Regions from separate parts of the Roseovarius sp. EC-HK134 genome, predicted to be linked through region 2. Evidence: riboswitches for the same ligand, from Rfam matches in the RefSeq annotation. Region 2 holds a riboswitch; the other holds the start of a gene.

Region 1 (9,892 bases), 3.0 Mb from region 2:
GCCGCCGCAGCGCCCCCCTCGAACTGATAATAGTCGTCAGAATCAAGAAGATCATGCTCGCGGTTGTCTTGGTTCTGCACAATCGCCTCAGTCTGCCGCAGCCGGGTTTCAAACCCCGCCCGGTCCGGCGTGCCCGCCTCTTTGGCCCCATAGGCATAGCTGCCCCAAGTCAGGTACGCCTCTGCCAGATCGGCCTTGTCCGCCCAGAGCCGCTCGTCGATCATCGCTTGCAGGCCTGCGCCATAAGCCCCGGGTTTTGCGCCATAAATACGCGGGCCAATACCCTCGCTCCGCGCCCTCGCGGCGGCGGGATTGCTGTCTTCGGCCTCGTCCAGCCCCTGCACAGCCCGCGCCGCACTGTCAAACAGCGCGATAAGCTGCGGAAACGCATCACGGAAAAATCCCGAGATGCGCAGCGTCACATCCACCCGCGGCCGCCCCAGCACGCCCTCGGGCAGAATCTCGAACCCGGTCACGCGCCGGTTGGCGGCATCCCATTTTGGCTTGACCCCCAACAGCGCCAGCGCCTGCGCGATGTCATCGCCGCCGGTGCGCATATTGGCCGTGCCCCAGGCGGTGATCAGCAAGGCGCGCGGCCAATCACCATGGGTTTGCAAATGCTTCTCAATCAAGAGGTTGGCAGATTTCCAGCCCAAGGCCCAAGCGGTCGGCGTGGGCACGGCGCGGCTGTCCACACTGTAGAAATTGCGCCCCGTTGGCAGGGTATCGAGCCGCCCACGCGTGGGGGCGCCCGAGGGTCCGGGGACAATCGCCCGCCCGTTCAGCGCGCGCAACAGCCCCCCGCCCTCGTCCGGCCCGCAGGCGGCAATGGCGGGGCGAATGCGCGCTGCCATCTCTGCCAAAACCGCCGACGTATGCGGTCCGATCTCTTGGCCGCCCTCCCTCAAGAGGCGCTGCGCCATAAGCTCCAGCCGCTCCACCGTGTCGCCATTGCTGCGCCATGGATCGGCGCAGAGACCGGCCAGCGCCTGCGGCTTTTCAGTGGCGGCCCCGGCCATATCGCAATCAAGCGGATCAATGCCCAGCCCGAAATCACGCGCCAGCGCGCGGATCAGCGAGGCGTCTCCCCCTTGGCCATCGCCGCGCGGCACCCGGGCCAAGGCAATGGCCAGATCAATCTCTTGCTGCCCTGTGGGCGATTGACCGAATACATGCAGCCCATCGCGGATCTGCGCCTCTTTCAACTCGCAGAGATAGGCATCAAGCTGCGCCAGATCAGACTCTTCATCCGCCCCGGACATGCCGACATCCTTATCGAGCCCGGTGGCAGAACTCAGTGTCAGGATCTCGCGCCGCAGATGGGCGATGCGGCGTGGATCGACCCCGGCGGCCTCGTAATACTCATCTACCAGCGCCTCGAGATCGCGCAGCGGGCCATAGGTTTCGGCGCGGGTCAGAGGAGGGGTAAGGTGGTCGATGATCACCGCCTGCGCGCGGCGTTTGGCCTGCGTGCCCTCGCCGGGATCGTTGACGATGAAGGGGTAGACATGCGGCATCGGCCCTAGCACCGCTTCAGGCCAGCATTCGGCGCTCAGCGCCAGCGCCTTGCCCGGCAACCATTCAAGATTGCCATGCTTGCCCATATGCACGATCGCGTGGACGCCGAAATGGTGGCGCAGCCAGATGTAGAAGGCGAGGTAATTGTGCGGCGGCACCAGATCGGGGGCATGATAGGTCTCGGTCGGGTCGATGTTATAGCCCCGTGCGGGCTGCAACCCGACCACGACATGCCCGAAGGTCAGGATTGACAGGGCAAAGCCTGCACCGGTGCTGCCGTCGGATTTGAGAATTTGGGGAACAATGAAAGGGTCCGTCTCAGGCGCGCCCCAACGGGTCGTCATCGCCTCGCGCAGATCCCACGGCAGGGCGTTGAAATGCTCCAGATAGATATCCAGCGGCAGGGTTTCACCGCCGTCGCGCGATGCGCGATCCGTGAGCCAGTTGGTCGGCCCCGCCATCACCGCGCGCATCAGGGCGTCGCTATCTTCTGGCGGATTGGCGACGGTATAGCACGCCTCGGCCATCAGGCGCAGCGTGTGCACCGTGGCCGCAGGCGTATCAAGACCCACACCATTGGCCAGCCGTCCATCCTTGTTTGGGTAATTGGCAAGGATCAGCGCCACCCGCCGCTTGGGCGCAGGCGTCTGGCGCAGTTTGGCCCAATTGGCGGCCAGCTGCGCCACAAAATCTACCCGGTCGCCAACCGCGCGATACGTGGCGATGGCGCATTCTGTGGCTGCGTCGAAAAACGCCTCGCCCTTGAAACTGATGGCACGGGCAAGAATGCGGCCATCGACCTCGGGCAGGGCCACGTTCATGGCGATGTCGCGGCCTGAAAGGCCCGTGAGCCCCTTGGCCCATGCCTCTTCGGTCGATCCTGCCAATACCACCTGAAACACCGGGGCGCTATTGGCGGCGGGCATGGCCAGCGGATTCTCTGGGCTTTCGTCGCCCGCATGCGGCGAACCTACGGCAAAGGCGGTGCAGTTCAGGATCACTGCAGGTGGTGCCACGCTGAACAGATGCTCCAGCGTTGCCACCGACACCGGATCTTTGAGCGAGGCGACAAAGACCGGCAACGGATTAAGCCCGGCGCGCAACAGCGATTTCACCAGCCGGTTGATCGGATGAAGCCCGGCCCCCTGCACCAGCGCACGGTAAAAGATAATGGGCACCACCGGCTGGCCGGTACCCCAAGCCTCTTGCGCGGCGCTTAGGCCTGCGACACCCGCACCCGGCCAATAGACGCCCGCGCGCAGCAGCGGGCTGGCGGTGGCAGGGGGGTCGCCGCCCTCCAGCATGGTCTGCGCATAGCGCAGGAAATTCCCGGCATTCTCCGGCCCACCTTCCACAAGATAGGACCAAAGCGCATCGTAATCCGCATCCGACACCGTGGACAGGCCGCGCAATTCTGCGTCTGGCTTGTCATCGCCGGGCAAGAGCGCCAATGGCACGCCGGCCTCATGCAGACGCGCGGCATATTGTTCGGCCCCGTATTTCCAATAGCCCACACCGCCCAGAACCCGCGCGATCACCAGCCGCGATTTTGTGGCGCAGTGATCGAGATGCAAGTCGACGGACATCGGGTGCTGCAAATGGCTGAGATTGGCCAGCCGAAGACTGGGTGGGTCTGCCATTTCGCTGCGCGCCTCGCTTAGTGCCGCAAGCTCGGTATCGGCGGCCGAGACAAAGACCACATCGGCGGGGGTTTGGCCCAGATTGACGGGCTCCTTGCCATCCTCGATGGCCCCGGGGGTGGCGGCGAGAAGATGCATCAGACGGTTCCAGCTTGAACGGGGCGGTAATTTGCGGCAATAGCGGCGTCAGAGCGGCCCCATCTGGGGGGCCGGGCCGAAAGGGCAACGACATGGATTACAACGCATTGGGCGCCTCCAAGAAAGGCGGCAAGATTCCCCGCCACAAGGAGCATAACGCACCGGGTACGGACAAGAACCCGTTTGGCAAGCGCCCCTCCAAGGAAGAGCTGATCGCGCGCCTCAAGGCCAAGGCCGAGAAGTCGTCGAAATAGGCTCATAGCCGCTTTTCCATGAAAATGGACGAGGGCGCGTTGGGATAATCGCCGAACGGGCCCCTCGGCATAAAACCGTGCCGGGCATAGAGCTTGTGGGCTGCGGTTAGCAAATTGCCGGTTTCCAGTCGCAGGCAGGGCAGGGCGTGGGTGCGCGCCTCGTCCTCGATCTGGCGCAACAGGGCGTCTGCTACGCCCTGTCCACGCGCGGTCTCGGCCACGAACATGGATTTCACCTCGCCATAGCCATCGCGCAATGCAAGCGCGCCGGTGCCAAGGATTGTGGTGCCGATGCGCGCAGCAAAAAAGCGGATATCGGGCGCGCAGAGCGCGTCGATATCGAGAAAGAAGTTATCCTCGGGCGGAAACAGCGATTCCATCAGGGCATGGCTTGCGCGCAAGAGCGCGCTGGCCTCTGGATGTCTTGGGTCTGCCGCCTCGACGATGATCATGCCAAGAGCGCGGAGGTGATCGCCGCCCGGTCCATCCCGGCCTGACCGATCACCACCAGCCGCGTTTGGCGTGGACCGGACCCGAAGGGTTGGTCGAAATAGCTGTCGACACGCGGCCCAACCGCCTGAATCGTCAGGCGCATCGGCTTGCCCGCCACGGCGGCAAAGCCCTTGAGCCTCAGGATATCATGCGCGCGGATCACCTCTGTGATCTGACGGGAAAAGCTGGCCGGATCGGTGATCTCGGGCCGCGTCACCACAAAACTCTCAAAGGCGTCATGGCCATGGTCATGATGGTGATCATGGTCATCATCATCGTCGTCGTGATGATCATCATCATCGTCGTCATGGTCATGGTGATGATGGTGCAGTTCATGCCGCGCCTCCATATCCGCCTCGGCGCCGATACCCTGTCCAAGCAGCACCTCGACCGGCAGCGCGCCCATCGTCGCGGTCACGACTTGCACACCATCACGCGAGTCTGCGCGTAGCCGCGTTGTAAGCGCGATGCGCTCCTCCTCGGTCAGCAGATCGGATTTGTTGATCACGATCATATCGGCACAGGCCATCTGATCCTCGAAGAGTTCCGATAGTGGCGTTTCGTGGTCAAGGTTTTCATCAAGCTTGCGCTGGGCATCGACCGCCGCCACATCATGCGCAAAGCGTCCTTCGGTGACGGCCTTGCCATCGACCACTGTCACCACGCCATCAACGGTCACCCGCGTGGAAATCTCGGGCCAGTTAAAGGCCCGCACCAGCGGCTGCGGCAGCGCCAGACCAGAGGTTTCGATCACAATGTGATCGGGCGCGCGCTCGCGGTCCAAGAGTTTTTGCAGCGTGGGAATGAAATCCTCTGCCACGGTGCAGCAGATGCAACCGTTCGACAATTCCATCACATCCTCGTCTGAACAGGTCTCGATTCCACAGCCTTTGAGGATGTCGCCATCTACGCCCAGATCGCCGAATTCGTTGATGATGAGCGCAATGCGCTTGCCGCCCGCATTCTCGAGCATATGCCGGATCAACGTAGTCTTGCCCGCCCCGAGAAATCCTGTGACGACGGTGGCGGGAATCTTGGCTTGCATGTCTTGGCTCCTTCAGGGGCTTGCATCGGGCGGGGCGGCTGGCCTAAGCCCGGTGGAAAAGGGGATCGGGCATGATGCACCGGATTGTGGTCTGTTCTACGTGCGAGGGCACGGATGGCAAGGGCTTTGCGGCCCGTTTGCGCGCGGCTTTCAGCGAACGGGGTATGGAGTTCACGGTGCAGGACCATGACTGCATGTCCAATTGCGCCCGTCCGCTCAGCGTGGCCTTTTCCGCGCCGGGCAAGGCCACGTATCTGTTTGGCGATGTAGACCCCGCAGGCGATCTTGAGGATACGCTGGCCTTTGCCGCGCTATATGCCGAGTGCGCCGATGGCTGGATCGAGGATGCACGTCCTGCCGGACGGCTCCGGCATTGCCTGATCGGGCGCGTGCCGGGCTGAGGGCTCATTCGATCACCACCGCAATCGTGGCCTCTATGGGTACGCCGCCCACGGCCAGTTGCGTATGGTCATTGGCATTCAAAGTCACGCGCAGCTCATGGCTGCCGACAGGCAACGCATCCAGCTGCATCCATGGACCATAAGCACGCGCGATCTTGATCCCGTTGAGATAAAGATGCGCATGCCCATGCCCCGGCATATGCGGGCCATTCACCCCCTCGGGATCAAAGGTAAAGTTCTCTACCCCGATATGCAGGTTGCGGCTCTGCGCTCCATCAGCGTGCAACGTCAGGTCCAGCATCGGGGCAGGCGTGCCCGCTTCGGTCAGTGTGGCATGAGCGCTGCCCCCATGATCATGCGCGCTGTGGTCGTGCACTGCCGCACCGTGATCGTGGTCATGCCCCTCAAGCTGCGCGCCCGATGTAGCGGCAATCAAAAACCCCAGACCTGTTCCGAAAAAAAGGCCGATGCCGAGAAAGGCAAATGGTTTTGCCATAATATCGCTCTCCTTGCGGATGGCCCCGGCACCGTGATGCCGGGGTGATGTCATGTCAGGCGGTGGCGCTTTCACGTTGCCAGAAATACCCGGCAAGCGCGCCAAGACAGACCCAAGCCGCCATCCCGACGCCAAGCGCACGCGCAGCAAAGAGCGCGGCCAGTTCCGGTGGCACCGGCCCGGTAAAGCTTTCGGGTTCAGGCGCACCGATCAGATGCGGTGCCGCCAACAGGGCGATCGCAACCGCCAGCATCACCGGCCCTTTGCCAAAGGCCATCAAGCCAAGCCCCACCGCCGTGGCAGTCACTGTGCCCCACCACCAGATTTGTCGTGCGGTGATGTCGGTATAGGCCACGCCCGGCACTTCCGGCGGCAGCGACACAGCGGGTGCGAAATGCAGCGCGACAAATCCCGCCAAACCCCACATCACACCGCGGCGCGCGTCGATGCGCACGCCATATTCCGCCGCCATCCCCATACAGGCCACCAGAACCAGCCCGTAGCCCACGTAGATCAGCGCCGCAAACAGGATGCTTAGCCCGTCGCGCATCACGTCAAACCCCGGCAATTCGGGCGTGGCGCTGATCGCCTCTGCCCCGAAATGCACAAGAGTGCCCCCTTCATACAACTCGGCATGCAAAAGCACGGGCTGAATGAACACCATCTGCAACAGGGCGGCTATCAGCCCTGCACAGAAACCAGCGAACAACGCGCTGGTCGCAATTTTTGAGAACATAGGTTAGTGGCAGGGAAAGCCGGTTGCGTGGCGCACATCGTGCGCTGCGTCATGCAGTGCCGAGGCTTGCACATGGCCTGCGACGGTCACGATGCCCAAGCCCAGAAAAAGCGCGGCAACGAACGGCAGGACGGTAGATTTTGCAGCAGTTTGAACCAATGTGGTCATGGCGATATCTCCTTTGCGCCTCTCACCCGAGGCGGGATTGACGAACGCAGGGCTGGTCTCCTGGCTCGCGGGTCGTCGCCTGTCTGCCGCCTTCCCAAGGTCATAGGCACCTCAGTGGCATCTGGCAGGGGCTCGCCGCTTACAGTCGCGGGGGCGGCTGACGCATAGGCGCCCTAATTGGGTCCACCGGCACGTCATTCCCATTTCATCCCCGAGGCGCTTTGCACCCAAACGAGGAACCTTGCACGTCCGGTATGCAGGCTGTTCTGCGACCCGTCAAGGAGGATTGCGACCGCTTTTTGGCAATCCGCGGCATTCTTTCTGCGGGGCTTGGCGGCGGTTCGCCCAATATCATGTGGATAAATGCTGTGACCGCCCCATATCATGTGGTTGGTCGTTGACAGGCCCGCCCCTCAGACATCACAATTCTACGACAACGGAATCACCGGACACGAAGGGCGCGCGCGCAGGTGCAGTTCTCGAAACTCAGATTGACCGGCTTCAAAAGCTTTGTCGACCCGACCGATCTGATCATCGCGCGTGGTCTTACCGGTGTTGTTGGTCCCAATGGCTGTGGCAAATCCAACCTGCTTGAGGCGCTGCGCTGGGTGATGGGTGAAAACCGTCCCACTGCGATGCGCGGCGACGGGATGGAGGATGTGATCTTTGCCGGGGCCGCAACTCGGTCTGCCCGCAACTTTGCCGAGGTGGTGATTCACCTCGACAATTCCGACCGGCTTGCGCCCGCCGGATTCAACGAGGCCGATCAGCTTGAGATCACCCGCCGTATTACCCGGGATGTGGGTAGCGCCTATAAAGTCAACGGTAAGGATGTGCGCGCCCGCGACGTGCAGATGCTCTTTGCCGATGCCTCAACCGGCGCGCATTCGCCCGCTTTGGTGCGTCAGGGGCAAATCTCGGAGCTGATCAACGCCAAGCCGAAATCGCGGCGGCGGATCCTGGAAGAGGCCGCTGGCATTTCCGGCCTCTATCAGCGCCGCCACGAGGCCGAATTGAAGCTGCGCGGGGCCGAGGCCAATTTGACCCGTGTCGATGACGTGGTCGAGCAACTGGCAAACCAACTGGCGCAATTGGCACGACAGGCCAAGCAGGCGGCACGCTATCGCCAAATTGGTGAAGAACTGCGCTTGGCTGAGGGGCTCTTGCTCTATCGCCGCTGGAAAGAGGCCGATTTGGCCCGTGCTCGTGCCGAGGATGACTTGCGCGAGCGCACCACAGTCGCCGCCCGCGCAGAGTTGACTGCACGCGAGGCGGCCAAGGTGCGCGCCCGCGCCGAAGACGCCCTGCCCAAGCTGCGCGAAGAAGAGGCCATCGCGGCGGCAATCCTGCAACGCCTGAGCGTGCAGCGTGACACCCTGACCGAACAAGAAGCGTCCGCCCGCGACCGCATTGCCACGCTGCGCAGCCGGATCGAGCAACTCGCCCGCGACATGGAGCGCGAGGCGGGGTTGAACCGAGACGCAGGCGAGACCATCGCGCGTCTGGAATGGGAGGCCGGCGAACTTGCCAAAGGGGCCGAGGGCCACGATGCCCGGCTTGAAGCGGCCCAAACCGAGGCGCGCGAGGCTGCGCAAATCCTGCAACAGCGGGAAAATGATCTCAGCCAGATGACCGAGGATATGGCGCGCCTTGCCGCCCGCCACCAATCTGCACAGCGCCTTCTAGAGGATAGCCGCAAGACCTTGATCAAGAGCGAGGCCGAGGCCGAACGTGCCCGCGCCGCACAAGCCGACTTGCGCGCGGCCCTAACGCGCGCCGAGGCCGACCACACCGCCGCACAAGAGGCCGAGGCCGAGGCGGTCGCCCGCGCAGAGGCGGCGGAATCCGCCCTGTTCGCCGCTGACGAGGCGCGCGCCGAGGCTCAGGCCCAAGAGGCCGAGGCGCGTGCCGCGCGCTCTGAGGCCGAGGGCGAATTGGGGGCCTTGCGCGCCGAGGTCACGGCCTTGGCCAAGCTGGTGCAGCGCGACACGGCCGAGGGCGGGCAGGTGATGGACCGCCTTCAGGTGCAACAGGGCTTTGAGAAGGCGCTGGGCGCTGCCCTTGCCGATGATCTGCGCGCCCCCGAAGTCGAGGCCGATGGCCCCTCTGGCTGGACCGTGCTGCCTGCCTATCACACGCCGCAACCCCTGCCTGAGGGGGTGACCGCGCTCAGCCGCCATGTCTCGGTTCCCGAGGTGCTGGCCCGGCGCATGTCGCAGATCGGGTTGATCGATCCCGAGGATGCCGCCCGTCTGCAACCCCTTTTGAAACCCGGTCAGCGTCTGGTCAGCACCGAGGGGGATCTATGGCGCTGGGACGGATTTCGCGCATGGGCCGAGGATGCCCCCTCTGCCGCCGCCCTGCGTCTGCAACAGCTCAACCGGCTTGAGGAACTCAAGCAACAGCTTGAACACACCACAGCGCGCGCAGAGGGGGCCGTGCGCGGCCACGAGGCGCTGCGCGAGGCGCTGATCCGTCGCACCGAAGAGGATCGCGCCGCCCGTGAGGCCCGCCGCTCTGCCGATGCCGCCGTCAACGAAACCAATCGCGCCCTCAGCCGCGCTGAGGCGGATCGCAACCTTGCCGGATCGCGGCTGGAATCATTGGGTCTCGCGGTCACCCGGCATGACGAAGAGGCGATGACCGCCCGTCAGAGCCTGTCTGAGGCGGAAAAGGGTCTGGCGGGACTTGGCGATCTCGATGCCACCCGCGCCGATCTCGAAGATATCAAGATGGCCGTCGAGGCCGCGCGCATGACCATGATGACCAAACGGTCAGGGGCCGACGAACTGCGCCGCGAGGGCGAGCGCCGGACGCGCCGCAGTCAGGAAATCACCAAGGAAGTCAGCGGCTGGCGGCACCGGCTCGACACTGCCGAGCGTCGGATCGCGGAACTGGCAGAGCGCAAGGAAGAGTCCGAAGAGGCCCTCGCTGATGCCAGTGCTGCACCCGAACTTCTTGCTGCCAAGCGCGCCGAACTAGGCGAGGAAATCACCCGCAGCGA
Region 2 (9,892 bases):
GATGGCAAAAAGCGCGCCCATGGCAGGAATATCCGCGCCGGCCGAGGGGCCGCGCCATGTGGCGATCATTATGGATGGCAACGGGCGTTGGGCGCAAAAGCGTGGGCGGCCGCGTCTCTTTGGTCATCATGCCGGTGCACGCCGGGTGCGCGAGATCGTGCAATCCTGCCCCGGTTTGGGCGTCAAGTATCTGACGATATTTGCCTTTTCCACCGAGAACTGGAAACGGACCCAGACCGAGGTGGCGGGGCTGATGAGCCTCTTTCGTCGCTATATCATGAAGGAAATGCAGGAATTCGTGCGCGAGAATGTGCAGGTGCGTTTCATCGGCGACCGGCCCCGGCTGGATGCCAAGCTGCGCGGGCTGATGGATGAGGCCGAGGCGATGACCGCGCATTGCACGGGCACCAACCTGACCATCGCGCTGAATTACGGGGGGCGCGATGAGGTGTCGCGCGCCACCAAGCGGTTGGCGATTGATGTGGCCGAAGGGCGGTTGCGCCCCGAGGATGTCGACGAGGAAACCTTGCCCCGCTACTTGGATACCTGCGTGCTGCCTGATCCTGATCTGGTGATCCGGACCAGCGGCGAGGCGCGGATTTCCAATTTCCTGCTGTGGCAATCGGCCTATGCGGAATATGAATTCATCGACACGCTCTGGCCAGATTTCACGCCGGATGTGTTCGCCCGGTTGCTGGCGCAATATGGCGCGCGGGATCGCCGCTTTGGGGCTGTGCCTGCATGAGCGGGGCGGCGCGCTGGGCGGACCTGTGGCCGCGCCTTGTGTCGGGTATCTTGCTGATCGTTGTGGGCGCAATTGAAATCTGGTTGGGCGGTCTGCCCTTTGCCGCGCTGGTCTGTGTGCTGGCGGGCGCGATGATCTGGGAAGCGGCGCGCATGTTCGCGGCCCCTGACGCGCTGCGCTCGGGCGTGCTGGCGGCTGTGGCGGTGGCACTGGCGCTGTGGTTGCCGGGGATCATGGTGTTGCCGATCCTTTTGGCTGCGGTCGTGGTTGCCGCAAGTTCGGTCGAGCGCGAGCGCGGGCCGTTCTTTGCGCTTGCGATTTGGGCCCTGTTGGGGTGCTACGCCATGGGCACGCTGCGCGCCGAGGCGGGGCTGATCTGGGTGTTATGGCTGGTGGCGGTGGTGGTCATCTCTGACGTTGCGGGCTATTTTGCCGGGCGCATGCTGGGTGGGCCCAAGTTCTGGCCGCGCATCAGCCCCAAGAAAACATGGTCAGGCACGATGGCGGGCTGGGTTGGTGCGGCGCTGATCGGGGCGATATTCGCCGCGCCGACCGGGGCGGGGCTTGCGCTGGTGCCGCTGTCGGTGCTGGTGGGGTTTGCCGGGCAGATGGGCGATATTGCAGAAAGTGCGGTCAAGCGGTTGCGCGGGATCAAGGACAGTTCCAACCTTATTCCCGGTCACGGCGGCGTGCTGGACCGGTTTGATGCGATGCTGGGCGCGGCGTTGGTCGTGGTGATCATGTGGGCGCTGGGCCTCTTGCCGGGGGTGGCATGAAACGAATTTCCATTTTAGGGGCGACCGGCTCTGTCGGGCAGAACACGATTGACCTGATCCGGCGCGCGCCGGGGGCCTATCAGGTGGTGGCGCTGACGGGGGGGCATCACATCGACAAGCTGGCGCGCGATGCCATAGACCTCGGGGCCGAGGTGGCGGTGACGGCGCATGACGATCTGCTGGTGTCGCTGCGCGAGGCGCTCAAGGGGAGCAAGGTTGAGGCGGCGGCGGGCAAGGCGGCGTTGAATGAGGCGGCCAGCCGACCGGCGCAATGGGTGATGTCGGCCATCGTGGGGGCCGCAGGGCTGGCGCCCGGTTTGGCGGCGCTGGAGCAGGGCGCGACGCTGGCCTTGGCCAACAAGGAATCGCTGGTGACGGCGGGGGCGCTGATGATGCGCACCGCGCGTGCCAACCGTGCCAATATTCTGCCCGTGGATAGCGAACATTCCGCGATATTTCAGGCGCTTGTGGGTGAGGATGCGGCCGCTGTCAGCCGGGTGATCATCACCGCTTCGGGCGGGGCCTTTCGCGATTGGCCGCTGGAGCGGCTGGCGGGGGCCACCGTGGCTGAGGCGTCGAGCCATCCCAATTGGGCCATGGGGCAGAGGATCACCATTGATTCCGCCTCGATGTTCAACAAGGCGATGGAGATGATCGAGGCGCGCGAGTTTTTTGGCTTTGCCCCCGATCAGATTGAGGTGCTCATTCATCCGCAATCGCTGGTGCATGCGTTGGTGGGGTTCTGCGATGGTGCGCTTATGGCGCATGTCGGGCCGCCGGATATGCGCCATGCCATTGGCTATGCGCTGAACTGGCCGCAGCGACAGGCGCTGCCGGTGGAGGCGCTGGATTTGGCGGCGATTGGCATGCTGGAATTTCGCCCGCCGGACCCTGAGCGCTATCCCGCGCTGCGGCTGGCGCGCGAGGTGATGCAGGCGCGGGGCCTTTCGGGGGCGGTGTTCAATGCGGCCAAGGAGCGGGCGCTGGATCACTTTATCGCGGGGCGGATCAGCTTTACCGATATGAACATCGTGGTTGAGGAGGTTTTGACCGCCTTGCAGGATGCGCCAGAGGCGCGGAATTCCGAGATGACCCTTGATGTGGTGGCGCATATGGACCATCTGGCTAGGAAGCAGGCCGATCTGGTCGTCTCTCAGCGAAGAACCCAAGGATAAAGCGTGGAAATTCTGACCTCTCTGCCGCAATTCGGCAATCTGTTCCTGACCCTGTTGGCCTTTGTTGTGGCGTTGTCCGTGATCGTGGCGGTGCATGAATATGGCCATTACATCGTTGGGCGCTGGTCAGGGATCAAGGCCGAAGTCTTCTCTTTGGGGTTTGGTCCGGTGCTGTTTTCGCGGATGGATCGGCATGGGACGCGCTGGCAGATCGCGGCTTTGCCCTTTGGCGGGTTCGTCAAGTTTCTGGGTGATGCCGATGCGGCGAGCGGCAAGGACGGCGCGGCGATGGCGGCGCTGCCGCCTGAACGGCTGCGCCAGACGATGCATGGTGCCCCACTTTGGGCGCGCACGGCGACCGTGGCGGCGGGGCCGGTGTTCAATTTCATTCTGTCGATCATCATTTTCAGCGCTGTGATGATGACCGGGGGCAAGACCGCCGACCCGCTGACCGTGGGCGCATTGAAGCCGCTGCCGGTTGAGGGGATCACGCTAGAGCCGGGCGACCGGGTGCTGAGCGTCGAGGGTATGCCCCTGCCTGATGTTGCGGCGGGCGAGGTCTATGATGATATGATCGACGCGCTGCCGCGCGAGGCGCTGTTGCGCTACACGGTTGAGCGCGCAGGACGCGAGATCGAGGCGATGGGCCCGCAGCTTATGCCGCCGTTGATCAGCGGGCTGGCACCGCAATCTGCGGCCTTTGCGGCGGATTTGGAAGCGGGTGATGTGATTACGGCGATCAATGGCACGCCGATTGTGGCCTTTGAAGAGCTGAAGGTAGTGGTCGAGGGGTCTAATGGGGCACCGCTGGCGCTGACGGTGTGGCGCGAGGGCGACGAAAGCCACGAGGTCACGATTACCCCGCGCCGAGTGGACGAACCGCAGCCTGAGGGCGGGTTTCGCACCGAATGGCGAATCGGGATCGCGGGCGGCATGGCGTTTGAGCCTGCGACCGAGCGGCTTGGGCTGATTGAGGCGGTGGGGGATGCGGTCGGCCAGACCGGCGACATCATCCAAAGTTCGCTGTCGGGCCTTTATCACATGATCACCGGGGCGATCAGCAGTTGCAACATGTCCGGGCCGATTGGCATCGCACAGGTTTCGGGGGCGATGGCCAGCCAAGGCGCGGAAAGCTTCATCTGGTTCATTGCGGTGCTGTCAACGGCGGTTGGTCTGCTTAATCTCTTTCCGGTGCCGGTGCTGGATGGCGGGCATCTGGTGTTTTACGCTTATGAGGCCGTTTCGGGCCGCCCGCCGAGCGAGCGGGCGTTGCGGGTGCTGATGACTGTTGGTCTGACGCTCATCTTGTCGCTGATGCTGTTCGCCCTCTTCAACGATATTTTCTGCCCCTAAGGCGCGGGAGGGGTCAAGGTGACGGAGCATGATTATACTGCCCGCGTCGTCTGGACCGGCAACCGGGGCGATGGGACGCGGCATTACAAGGGCTATGACCGGACCTGGAATGTCGAGACGCCGGGCAAGCCCGTGATCCACTGCTCGAACGACCCGCTGCTTGGCGGCAATCCCGGCCTGCATAATCCCGAGGATATGCTGATTGCCGCGCTCAGTGCCTGTCACATGCTGTGGTTTTTGCATCTGGCGAGCGATGCGGGCATTGCCGTGCAAGCCTATGAGGATGATCCGCTGGCGGTGGGTGAGACGGATAGCGCCGGGGCCAGCCGGTTTCTGCGCGCCACCCTGCGGCCCCGGATTGCGGTGCCGGCGGGAACCGATCTTGGGCGGGTTGATGCGTTGCATGGGCAGGTGCATGCGTACTGCTTTATTGCGCGGTCGGTGAATTTTCCTGTGAGCTACGCGGCGCGGTATCGCGTTCTGGCGTGAGCGGCGCGGGCGGCGTCGGTTTCAGACTTGCAGATCGGGGGCCTGCGCGGCTAGGTTAAACCAGTCAGGGTGCCGCCCTTTGGGGCGGAGAATTGGGAAGCCGGTGTAACTCCGGCGCTGCCCCCGCAACGGTAAGGGAGGGCATTTCGGCGATAGGCCACTGGGCAATTTGTCCGGGAAGGTGCCGAGATGCGAGGGCCATTTGGCCTGCCGCCCAAGCCCGGAAACCAGCCTTGGCGGATCGTCGAATCGCGGGGTGCGGTGCGGGCGTGCGCGCCTAATATCTGTCGTGCCATGGCCCCTGCTGCTCTCGCCCCATCCGACCCGGGGTGCGGTCGGGGAGAAGAGCAGAGTGAGTTTCCTAAGAATCATGAATGGGCTGGAGCGTGATCCGGCCATCGGACGTCAGGCCGAGCAAGTGGCGCGGATCGGGTTTTTGACCTGGGCGTGTTCGGTTGAAGGGCCCGTCACGGCGCAAGTGGCGCGGGCGGCGTTGGACTGCCCCGAAGCGGTGGCGGCAGAAAGCGACGCGGCGCGGGCCTTTGTCGGGATCTTGCAAGAGGCGAGCCGGGCGTATCTGGCAGGCACGATGCGGCGCGGGCGCGCGCGCGTGCAGCACTAAGCTTTGCCGTGCGGCTACCGGAGGGCTGAGCCGCGCGGGGCGTTTCGTGCGACTAGTGAAAAGTTTGCCCTGTCTTGCATCCGCGCAATAAAAAACGGCGGCACCAGGGAGGAGGAGGGGTGCCGCCGTTTCCTATACGTCCGGCCCAGGGAGGAGGAGAGGGCCATTCGCAAAACGAAGGGACTTGTTCAGTCCCGATTTGACGGCCCCGAGCATCAGGGAGGAGGAAAGATGCCCGTGACCGTAACAGATACCCCAGGGAGGAGGAGGGGGGTATCTGATCCTTTAGTACGACCGGTGGCCGTAAACTGTTTCATGCGCAACGCGGCGGATTTCGCTACGGTGCAGGCCCAGATCGGCGAGGTCATGCGCGCTCAGTTGCGACAGCTCATTGACCGTGCGGCGATAGGTGCGATAATTCACAAAGCGCTGCATTGCAGCATAGACAGCCGCGCTCAGGTCTTCGCCGAGGACGGCGGTGGCGGAGCGGCTGGTGTTAAGCGTCGTCGGCATTTTCGGGTCCTTGCGGATTTGATTGTATTCAGGTTCGGCGGGGTTCGTTTCGCCATTTGTTGAGAGTAAGATACGCCTTTGCTGCGCGTGCACAATACCCCTGATAAGCAATGCTGCTATGCAGCAAATGCATAAGCTAAAAGTGACCTAAGGTTAAGCAAATGCGGCATTTTTTAGGCGTTATGTGAAGACTTGCTGCTGTCGCCGTGATGGTGGCTGAGGACCAACCCAGGACCAAAGGACCGAAGATGAACGATTTTCGCAGCGAACTTGAAGCGCGGTTGCGGCATTTGGAATTGCCGGATGGCGGTGATCTCATCTCCCGAGACATGGTACGGGCACTGACCGAGGAAGCCGGTGAGGTGCGCTTTGTCATCGAGGCCCCAAGCCCCGAGATGGCGCGGATGATGGAACCCCTGCGCGCCGCCGCCGAGCGCGCGGCCCTGAGCCTGCCGGGAATCGTCCGGGCGCGGGTCGTGCTGACGGCGCAGGCGGCCCCGCCTGTGCTCAAGCTGGGGCAGCATCCCAAGGGCGGCAATGTCTCTATTAGGCCCGAGGGCATTGGCGCGTTGCTGGCGGTGGCAAGCGGCAAGGGTGGCGTGGGCAAATCGACCGTGGCGGCCAATCTGGCGGTAGCGCTGGCGCGACAGGGGCGGCGCGTGGGCCTGCTTGATGCCGATATTCATGGGCCAAGTCAGCCCCGCATGATGGGGCTGAGCGCGCGCCCCGCAAGCCCTGATGGCACGCGGATTACGCCGCTTGAGGCGCATGGCGTCAAAGTGATGTCGATCGGGCTGATGCTTGATCCGGCCAAGGCGGTGATCTGGCGGGGGCCGATGTTGATGGGGGCCTTGCAGCAGATGTTGGCGCAGGTTGATTGGGGCGATCTGGATGCGCTCATCGTCGATCTGCCGCCGGGCACGGGCGATGTGCAACTGACACTCAGCCAACGCGCGCGCCCTGATGGGGCGATCATCGTCTCGACACCACAGGATGTGGCGCTCCTTGATGCGCGCAAGGCGATGGATATGTTCCGCACGCTCGAGGTGCCGATATTGGGCATGATCGAGAATATGTCGTTCTTTACCTGCCCCGACTGCGGGCATGAGGCGCATGTCTTTGGTCATGGCGGGGTGAAGCACGAGGCGGAGGGGCTTGGCCTGCCGCTCTTGGCGGCTTTGCCGATTGATCTTGAGACGCGGCTCGCGGGGGATGCGGGATGCCCGGTGGCTGCGGGCGACAGCCCGGCGGCGCGGGCCTATGCCGAGCTTGCGCTCCGTCTGATCCGGGAGGGGCATGGGTGAGGGTCAATGCCGCAAGCGTGACCCCAATGCCAAAGGCGGAGCAGGATCAGTCGCTGATTGGCGTGGCCACCAACCCAAGGCGGCGGGCGCTGTCGAGCGAGAGCGTATCGCTCTCAAGGCCCAATGGCGCTTGATAGCGGGCGATGGCGGCGCGGGTGCGGGCGTCAAACCGCGCGGTGATCTGCCCGGTGTAGAGGCCGCGCGCCGCAAGGGCGCGCTGCACCGAGGCAATGAACTCGGGCGTCAAGAGATCGGCGCAGGGGGTTTCATACCAGGTCGTGACCCGTTCGCGCAGAATCGCCTGACGGGTCACGGTCGCATAGGCGGCGGGGCGCAGGGTCTGGCCGGATGCATCGGTTTCCGCCGGGGTAAGCTGCACCTGTTCGGTGACAGTTTCGATCACGGCGGGGGTGTCTTTTTTGCCCCAGCAGGTGCCCGGGGGCGCGCCCGGTGGCGCTTCGGCCCCGACGTTGGAGCGCTCTGGCCCAGAGGGCACGGGCTGACACGCGGCGAGGGCGAGGGCCAGCGCAAGGCAGAACAGGCGGGGCAGCAGCATGGGCGGGCGTCTCGCGGGCGATGATCGAGACGAGCCTAGCCTGTTTGATCCGGCGGGGAAAGCGGGGTTTCGGGATCGGCCAGAAGGTCAAGCAGCGCCGAGATATCCTCGATCTCTTCGGCGACGAGATGGGTCACGCCGGATTGCCGCTCGACGCGCCCGGTCACACGCAGCATGCGCCCGGCGATCACCGCACGGCGAAATCGGTCAAACACCTTGCGCCAGATCACGACATTGATGGTGCCGGTCTCATCCTCGAGCGTGACAAAGACCACGCCGCGCGCGGTGCCGGGGCGCTGACGCACCAGAACCAGCCCCGCAACCGTGACGCGCCGCCCCGGTGCCACCTCGGGGAGGGCCGCAGCGATCAGGGCAGAAGGGGGGCGGGGAATGGGGCGCGACGGGGGCATAAGGTCTTTCGGGTGGGAAGATCTCTGACAAGAGCGCACTGCGATGACGCATCACGACTTTAACAATTATCAGGAAAAGTGGCAGCCCGTAGGGGAGTCGAACCCCTCTTTTCAGGTTGAAAACCTGACGTCCTAACCGATAGACGAACGGGCCATGCCTTGGCGTGTCGCGTAACTAGGCAAAAGCGGCGGGGGGTGCAAGAGGGATTTTGCAAAAACTTTGCGCCCCATTCAGAAATTTATCCGCCGAGGGCCGGAACGGTCAGGCCTCGCGCGCCTCAGGCTGGGGCGGCGTCCTCCAGGCGCAGTTGCACGGTTTGCCGACCGCCCCAACTGTTGAGATCGAGCCGCCCGGCGAGGTGGAATCGCGCGCCGCCATGGTTCAGGAGCGCAGGCCCCAACGGGCCGTCAAGCGCCCCAAATGCGATGGCGTCAAGGCTTGCCCCCATGCCATCCCCGAAGCGCAACTTGAGATGTGCGCCGCTCAGCGCCTTGGCAAAGGTGATCTGGCAGTCGGGAAAGACATAACGGGGGCCGGGCGCGCCTGCGCCAAAGGGGCCTGCGGCCTCGATCTGTTCGATAAGCTCGACCGTTGCGGCACCGGGCATCAAGAGACCGTCGAGCCGCAGATCGGCGGCACCGCCCACGCCTGCGCCCTGTTTGGCGAGCAACTCTGAAAGACGCGCCATGGCCGCCTCTAGCCGCTCACGCGCGACGGTGAGACCCGCCGCCATCTTGTGCCCGCCGCCTTTGATCAAGAGGCCCTCGCTGGCCAGCCGCTGAATGGCGGCCCCCAGATCAACGCCCGAGACCGAGCGACCCGAGCCTTTGCCCTCGTCGCCGTCCAGCCCGATCACGATGGCGGGGCGGTTGGCGCGTTCCTTGAGGCGGCTGGCGACGATGCCCACGACACCGGGATGCCAACCCTCGCCTGCGGCCCAGACAAGGGGCGCATCCAGGCCTCGCGCCTCGGCTTGGGCGAGGGCGGCATCGCGCACCTGCGCCTCGACCTCGCGGCGTTCGGTGTTGAGCTGGTCAAGACGTTCGGCCATGGCGCGCGCCTCGGCGGGATTGTCACAGGCCAGAAGGCGCGCGCCCAAGTCCGCCTTGCCGATCCGCCCGCCTGCGTTGACGCGCGGCCCAAGCAGAAAGCCTAGGTGATAGGCATTGGGAGCGGTGTCCATCCGCGCCACATCTGCCAGCGCCACCAGACCGGGACGCGCGCGCGCAGCCATAACGCGCAGCCCTTGGCGCACAAAGGCGCGGTTGACGCCAATCAGAGGCGCTACATCGGCCACGGTGGCCAGCGCCACCAGATCGAGCATCGCCATCAGGTCCGGCCCTTGGGTGCCGCTGTCGCGCAATTGTCGCCCGGCCTCGACCAGCATCAGGAACACGACACTGGCGGCGCAAAGATGCGCCAGATCACCGCTCTCGTCCTGACGGTTGGGATTGACCACGGCATGGGCGGGCGGCAGGGTTTCCCCGCCCAAGTGGTGATCGAGCACCACCACATCCGCGCCTGTCGCTGCGGCAATCGCCTCATGGCTGAGGGTGCCGCAATCGACGCAGACAATAAGATCGTGGCGCGCGGCCAGATCGGACATGGCGGGCACGTTGGGCCCATATCCCTCGTCTATCCGGTCGGGGATATAGAGCGTGGGGCTGGGCGCGCGCATCTGGCGCAGCCAGTCGATCAGCAGAGCGGCAGAGGTGCCACCATCGACATCGTAATCGGCGAAGATGGCGATGCGTTCCCCGCCACGCAGCGCCTTGAGAAACCGCGCGGCGGCCTGTTCCATGTCGCGCAACGCGTGCGGGTCAGGCAGAAGATCCCGCAGGGTCGGGGCGAGATAGGCCTCGGCTGCGTCCTCTGGCACGCCAAGGCGCGCCAATGTCTGACACAGGGGGCGGGGCAGGGCGGTGGCCTGTGCCATGGCCTCGGCCAG

The links. Region 2 has a riboswitch for cobalamin ahead of GC127_RS21810 (hypothetical protein). Riboswitches for the same ligand answer to the same signal wherever they lie in the genome.
Region 1: linked by a shared signal. The riboswitch ahead of GC127_RS07255 (CbtB domain-containing protein) and the one ahead of GC127_RS21810 (hypothetical protein) in region 2 are both predicted to bind cobalamin.

What each region holds. Positions count from the first base shown of each region.
Region 1 covers NZ_LR701544.1:687,169-697,060, reverse strand. The annotation lists gene cobN (cobaltochelatase subunit CobN) at 1-3,296, opposite strand, end outside; gene GC127_RS22770 (hypothetical protein) at 3,389-3,550, shown strand; gene GC127_RS07280 (GNAT family N-acetyltransferase) at 3,553-4,002, opposite strand; gene cobW (cobalamin biosynthesis protein CobW) at 3,999-5,087, opposite strand; gene GC127_RS07270 (DUF1636 domain-containing protein) at 5,159-5,488, shown strand; gene GC127_RS07265 (hypothetical protein) at 5,493-5,984, opposite strand; gene GC127_RS07260 (CbtA family protein) at 6,040-6,720, opposite strand; gene GC127_RS07255 (CbtB domain-containing protein) at 6,724-6,888, opposite strand; cobalamin riboswitch at 6,921-7,147, opposite strand; gene smc (chromosome segregation protein SMC) at 7,359-9,892, shown strand, end outside.
Region 2 covers NZ_LR701544.1:3,722,064-3,731,955, reverse strand. The annotation lists gene frr (ribosome recycling factor) at 1-2, shown strand, start outside; gene GC127_RS21835 (isoprenyl transferase) at 2-745, shown strand; gene GC127_RS21830 (phosphatidate cytidylyltransferase) at 742-1,521, shown strand; gene dxr (1-deoxy-D-xylulose-5-phosphate reductoisomerase) at 1,518-2,696, shown strand; gene rseP (RIP metalloprotease RseP) at 2,700-4,049, shown strand; gene GC127_RS21815 (OsmC family protein) at 4,068-4,538, shown strand; cobalamin riboswitch at 4,589-4,789, shown strand; gene GC127_RS21810 (hypothetical protein) at 4,891-5,160, shown strand; gene GC127_RS21805 (DUF1127 domain-containing protein) at 5,446-5,673, opposite strand; gene GC127_RS21800 (Mrp/NBP35 family ATP-binding protein) at 5,922-6,977, shown strand; gene GC127_RS21795 (peptidoglycan-binding domain-containing protein) at 7,024-7,533, opposite strand; gene GC127_RS21790 (OB-fold nucleic acid binding domain-containing protein) at 7,569-7,943, opposite strand; tRNA gene GC127_RS21785 (tRNA-Glu) at 8,023-8,097, opposite strand; gene recJ (single-stranded-DNA-specific exonuclease RecJ) at 8,222-9,892, opposite strand, start outside.